Microscilla marina ATCC 23134: one gene and its partner. The protein of the gene in region 1 interacts with the protein of each later gene in a pairwise test. Links are inferred from orthologs where the notes say so. Each region holds a gene or a part of one and is shown on either strand. Other genes may lie near its edges. The genes, in order: M23134_RS25430 and topA.

Region 1 (3,129 bases):
AACGGATTTATAACTGGGAATTTGCTCAAGCAAACCAAACCATAGCAAGCCTACCCTCAAGCTACAGCAATCACCCCTCCTATTACTTGCTCAAAGCGTTGGTGCTTCACTGGCAATACCTGCCCCTGGAAAAAAATCACCCACAGTTTGTCACATACGAAAAGCTGCTCAACCACTGTGCTAAATTGTCTGAGGCACGCCTCAAAGCCAACAAAAAAGATGTGGAGGGTGTTTTTTTCAAACTAATGGCGTATGGGCTTAAGGCACTTGCCGAGGTAGAAACGGGTTCGTTGCGTAGTGCTGTAAGTCACGGACGGCGGGCGTATCGAGCCATAAAACAAGGGTTTAAAAAAACCGATGACTTCAGTGAATTCCATTTCTCTACTGGCCTGTATAGGTATTACGCCAAGCAATTCCCCCAAAGTCGTCCTATTATCAAACCCTTTATGGTGTTTTTTCCTTCGGGCGATAAAAACAAAGGATTGGCACATTTGCGCACCGCTACGCAAAAAGCCTTGTTTACCCGCCAGGAATCCTGGGTTTTTCTGGGCGATATTTATCTTAAATATGAAGCTAATATTTACCAGGCATCGCTTGCTTTTGCTCACCTGACAAACACCTTCCCTAAAAACCCATTTTTTGCCCTTAAATACGCCGAATGTTTGGTACACTTGGAACGCTACTACGAAGCCCAAAACTATTTTGCCAGATTTAAATTACAATCTTTGCCGATTTACCAGGTGGGCAGTCTTACCCTAGAGGGGATGATCGCCGAAAAGCTACAAAAAAATGATAAGCAAGCACAAATGCTTTACCAACAAGCTATTCACATCAAAGGATTTGACCAACGCTACAGCCGTGACTATAGAGCACTGGCAAAAGCAGGGCTGGCACGTATTGCTGCCAAAAAAACAGACAAAAAAAGCCAAAAAATGGCTAAAGAACTGTATAAACAAGCCCGCAAGCATACCGAGTACGAATGGCTAAAAAAAGTGATTAAAAAAGCATTGAAGGCACTTTAGGTTGTTTGAGTGCTGGGTGATGCCTGATACTCATTCCTTGTTACGGTTCAACATAAAAGAAAAATAATGAAAGATACTTACCAAATGATTACGGCTCCATCGGAGGGATTTTTTAAAGATCGAGGAAGCAAGTTTTTTGCGTTTGCCTATCCAGTACACACCGAAGAGGAAATAAAATCTTGCCAGGATGAGCTAAGAAAAAAGTACTACGATGCCCGTCACCATTGCTATGCTTTTGTGTTGGGTGCCCACCAACAGGCATTTCGCGCCAGCGACGATGGAGAACCTAAACACTCGGCGGGCGACCCTATTTTAGGGCAAATACGCTCGTTTGACCTCACCAATGTTTTGGTGGTAGTTGTGCGCTATTTTGGCGGAACCAAACTAGGCGTAAGCGGATTGATCAACGCCTATAAAACTGCCGCAGCTGAAGCACTGGAAGCCGCCAAAGTGGAAGAGAAATTAATGACACAAAATATCAGCATTCAGTTTGAGTATGACCAAATGAACCTGGTCATGAAAATGATTAAAGACTATGCACTAGAGATTGTGACACAAGAGCAAGCCATGAACTGTACAATGACCCTTGCCATTCGTAATAAATTGTTTGAAGAGGTGGCTACCACATTTGGCAAAATGCATCCGCTTAAGGTATTAGAAGGTGGCGTAGAGTAAGGTATTCCCTTGTTTTTTTACTGACGATAAATCGTGTACAGGTTACAAAATTATACCCTCAAAAATATTTTTTTAACATTTTTCAAATTCAATAAAGTATTGAAAATCAAATCATTACAAGCAAACAACTTCTAAATAAAGCGTTTTTTTTATTTTTTGTATAAAAATTTAACATCTGTTCTTGCATTTAAATAAACAACCTCTTACCTTTGCAGAGCATTTGACAAAAATGCCCGATGGTGTAACTGGCAACACGTCTGATTTTGGTTCAGAAGAGTCTAGGTTCGAGCCCTAGTCGGGCAACAAAACATAAATTTTTCAAATGCAACTTGCCCGATGGTGTAACTGGCAACACGTCTGATTTTGGTTCAGAAGAGTCTAGGTTCGAGCCCTAGTCGGGCAACAGAAAGCCACTCAAATTCTTAGATTTGGGTGGCTTTTTTTATTCCTCCTGCTCTCAAATAAAGCTATAAAATCACCCCATTTACAAAATACATACTCTAGAAAATCCGCTCACAAAAAAAAACACTTTATTCTCTACATAGAGTTTGACACTTTGCTAAAAACATAAACCCTGTTGATGGGTTAATTAGTGCACTGGGAACTAAATTCCTGCTACATTATTCGGAGTCTTTAGCTCGCTGACTTTACTTAAAAAAATTTGCGTAGCTCCGGTTCCGATATGCATCGGAATTGTAAACTAACTCTGCGCGATTTTTGAAGTGCGTCAGAAAACAAAACTCATCCCAAATAAGAGGGCATTTACTTAATGTTTAAGGTACTAGCACAACAACACAACCTGTTCATTTGGTAAAATTTTGTTACTTTTTTTGTTTATATGTTTTTACTTTTAATGTAACTACATATATTTGTATCGTATTTAAAACGAAACCAAATTTAAAAACCTCATAAAAATGAATACTTCAAGATTTTTAACATTCGCATTGGTACTTTCTGTTGCCTTCTTGTTTGTAAGATGCAGCGAATCGCCTAAGAGTGATAAAGCAAAAACCGGAGACGCCAAAAAAGTAGACACAACAGCAGTGACTAACGCTACTACTATGAATGTAGACCAGGCAAGCAGTAAAGTTACCTGGGTGGGCACCAAACTGGTAGATAAGCACAATGGAGCTTTTGGCCTCAAAAGTGGCTCAGTTGCCATAAAAGAGGGAAAGTTAACAGGAGGAAGCTTTATTATTGATATTAAAAGCCTGAAAGTATTAGATATTCCCGCTGATGAAGAGGGCAACGGTAAACTGGTGACACACTTGCTAAGCAAAGACTTTTTTGCGGCAGACAAATTTCCTGAGAGTACATTTGAAATAGTATCAGTAGAAGACTACAAGGAAGAAAATAACAAAGACCGGGAAAATTTAGACAAGAAGTACACACTAGCAAACCCTACGCACATGATTACTGGCAACCTTGAGCT
Region 2 (3,396 bases), on another replicon or contig:
AGTTTTTTTTAAAACAGGGGCTAAAATCTTTGTTTTGGGTAGGGTTCCTAAAAAAATAGGTGTAAGATTTGTGGGAAAAATAACTGAATTGTAGCAAACAAAATAAGACAAAGGCGAGTTAAGTTGCAATCGTTCAAATTTTGTTGTAGTATGGTTGCAACAAAACTCATCGATCAATTGCAACAAAAAGGCTTTTTGCCTGTATAATAAAACCTTTTGTTGTTTTTTACGATAGAAGTTACTTACAAGGCTCTGGCAAATCATTGTGTAAGATTTTGACTTTGACAACCTTGGTAAAACTATAAAAATAACCTACTCCACCAAACGATGTCTTTGGCGGATGGGCTTCTTCAAAAAATAGTTCCATAGCTTTGGCTATGCAAAGATTTTTTTCATCGCCCACCCACAAAATACTTTGTTCTCTTGGAATACTTTATTTTTTCCGTTTTACTTGAAATAGCACCTAATCTAATTTTAAATTCTGTTTAAGTTCGCTTCACTATTTGTGTTTTTACTTAAAAATAACTCATATTTGCGAGCAACCAATAATCACGAGTACTGAATTATGCCAAAAAACTTAGTTATAGTAGAGTCTCCTGCGAAGGCAAAAACAATAGAAGGATACCTGGGTAAAGATTACAGTGTAAAGTCCAGCTTTGGGCACGTGCGCGACTTGCCCAAAAAAGATGCTATAGACATTGCCAATGGTTTCAAACCTACTTATGTTATTTCGAACGATAAAAAGCAAGTGATCGCAGAGTTGAAAAAGCTCGCTAAAGAAGCTGAGACTGTTTGGCTGGCAACGGATGATGACCGTGAGGGGGAAGCCATTTCGTGGCACTTGCAACAAGCCCTGGAACTAACAGAAGCCAACACCAAACGAATTGTTTTTCGTGAGATCACCAAAAAAGCCATTACCACCGCCATACAATCGCCCCGTACTATAGACATAGACCTGGTAAACGCCCAGCAAGCCCGCCGTATTCTCGACCGGCTGGTAGGCTTTGAGCTGTCTCCCATTCTTTGGAAAAAGATCAAAGGAGGTTTGTCTGCTGGCAGGGTGCAATCGGTGGCAGTGCGCATAGTAGTAGACCGGGAACGCGAAATAGAAAAATTTGTACCTTCCTCATCGTTTAAGCTGGTCGCCGAGTTTGCCCTTGAAGGTGGTAAAACCTTGGTGGCAGAATTGCCCAAAAAACTGCCCAATCAGGAAAGTGCCCGTGAGTTTTTAGAGAAATGCGTAGGGGCTATTTATGAGATAAAAAAACTGGAGAAAAAACCCGGCAAAAAATCGCCCGCGCCTCCCTTTACCACCTCTACCCTGCAGCAAGAGGCCAGCCGCAAACTGCGCTATTCGGTATCGCGCACGATGAGCCTTGCCCAAAAGTTATACGAAGCGGGTAAGATTACTTATATGCGTACTGACTCTACCAATTTGTCAGACGACGCCATTCAAGCCGCCAAAAGCTCCATAGAAAACAACTATGGCACGCAATACTTCAAAGAAAGAAAATACAAAACCAAGTCGGCAAGTGCTCAGGAAGCGCACGAAGCCATTCGTCCTACCAGCTTTGACACCCAAAGCGCGGGCAATAACCGGGATGAGGAAAAGCTGTATGAACTGATCTGGAAACGTGCCATTGCCTCACAAATGGCGGATGCCCAACTAGAGCGTACTACAGCCACTATAGGCATAGACCCGGTAGTGTACAATCAAACAGCCAATCCACCCGCCCAGGTACCCGACCTACAGGCAAAAGGGGAGATCATTACTTTTGATGGTTTTCTGAAGGTATACATAGAGTCTACCGACAACGATGACGACGACGAGGAAGAAAATGCACTTACCAAGGGCATGTTGCCTCCTTTGACCGTGGGGCAGTTGCTCAACCTTGATCAAATGTCGGCAACGGAGCGTTTTACCAAGCACCCACCCCGTTATACAGAAGCCAGTTTGGTAAAAAAACTGGAAGAAATGGGCATTGGGCGTCCGTCTACTTATGCACCTACAATTTCTACCATCCAGAAGCGGGGCTACGTAGAGAAAAGCGAACGCGAAGGCAAACAAAGAGAATATCAGTTTTTGCAGCTGAAAAGCGATAAAATTACGGATAAAACCAAAACAGAGACTACCGGAGCCGAAAAAGGAAAGATGTTTCCTACTGATGTAGGCATATTGGTCAACGATTTTCTGACCCAGCATTTCGACAGCATCATGGACTACTCGTTTACAGCCAATGTGGAGAAACAATTTGATGAGATTTCTCAGGGCAAGCAAGAGTGGGTAAAAATGATTGAAGGCTTTTACGGAGGTTTTCACAAAAAAGTAGAAAAGAGTGCCGACATTGACTCGACCACTTTGGGCAAGCAAAGGCTGTTGGGTGAACACCCCAAAAACGGCAAAGAGGTATGGGTGATTTTTGGGCGCTATGGGGCCTATGTGCAAGTAGGCGACAACGAAGACGAAGACAAGCAACGCAGTAGCTTACGCAAAGACCAACGACTGGAGACGGTTACCCTGGAAGAAGCCCTGGAATTGTTTAAGTTGCCGCGCAACCTGGGCGAGTTTGAAGGCAAGCCCATGCAGGTAAACATTGGGCGTTTTGGCCCTTATGTGCGTCACGACAGCAAGTTTGTGTCGTTGGGGAAAGAAGATGACCCCTATACCATAGAAGGCGAGCGTGCCATTGAGTTGATTTTGGCGAAGCGCAAGGCAGATGCCGAAAAGTTTATCAAGTCGTTTGACGAAGACCCCGATGTACAAGTGCTCAATGGACGTTATGGACCTTATATAAAGGTGGGCAAAAAGAATGTAAAAATACCCAAAGACAAAGACCCCAAAGAGCTTACGCTTGCCGAGTGTCTGGAGCTTGCCGAAAAAACCCCTGACAAGAAAAAGAAAGGAGCGGCTGCCCCTAAAAAAGCGACCACTACTACTGCCAAAAAAACAACGACCAAAAAGAAGCCAGCCGCCAAGAAAAAGCCGGCGGCTAAAAAGAAAACAGCGCCTAAGAAAAAGGACAGCTAGTACCATCAAGGGCTGTTGCCCGGAAATTCAACAAAAAAACCTCCCCATTTTCTGTGAAGATAAGTGGGGAGGTTTTTTGTGGTTCTTGTTTTGGTGGAGGCTGTATTTTTTCGCCTCGGTTTGTGTCTTCACCATAGCCGTCAGGCTAGCCTCTTTTTTCCGCCGTCGCTTGTGTCTTCACAAGAGACCAGACTGTCTTTGGGCGGTATTTTTGGGGTGAATTTTCTACACTTGTTTGCTTAACCTGACGGCTATGGTGTCTTCACAACCGAGTTTACGAGTCCTTAGATACCGATGAATGTTGGTGCTCAGCAAAGCTAAATCGCCTCGTCGTAGCGCCTGTAAATAGTGTTTTTCAGAGTTCTGAT

Evidence for each region.
Region 2: the proteins of M23134_RS25430 (region 1) and topA interact in binary tests that used the Escherichia coli proteins (3 or more experiments, as listed by UniProt). The link is inferred for Microscilla marina ATCC 23134 from one-to-one orthologs.

The regions. Positions count from the first base shown.
Region 1 is NZ_AAWS01000035.1:783-3,911, reverse strand. Bases 93-2,892 are described here. They hold M23134_RS25430 (IMPACT family protein), read left to right. Parts: upstream 93-1,088; coding sequence 1,089-1,697; downstream 1,698-2,892. Other genes in these bases: M23134_RS25415 (YceI family protein), read left to right, coding at 2,612-2,892; M23134_RS25435 (hypothetical protein), read left to right, coding at 93-1,022. In the rest of the region: more of M23134_RS25435, read left to right, coding at 1-92; more of M23134_RS25415, read left to right, coding at 2,893-3,129.
Region 2 is NZ_AAWS01000008.1:238,414-241,809, reverse strand. Bases 230-3,296 are described here. They hold topA (type I DNA topoisomerase), read left to right. Parts: upstream 230-565; coding sequence 566-3,028; downstream 3,029-3,296. Other genes in these bases: M23134_RS41015 (hypothetical protein), read right to left, coding at 3,254-3,296. Outside these bases: more of M23134_RS41015, read right to left, coding at 3,297-3,396. UniProt on the Escherichia coli protein: Releases the supercoiling and torsional tension of DNA, which is introduced during the DNA replication and transcription, by transiently cleaving and rejoining one strand of the DNA duplex.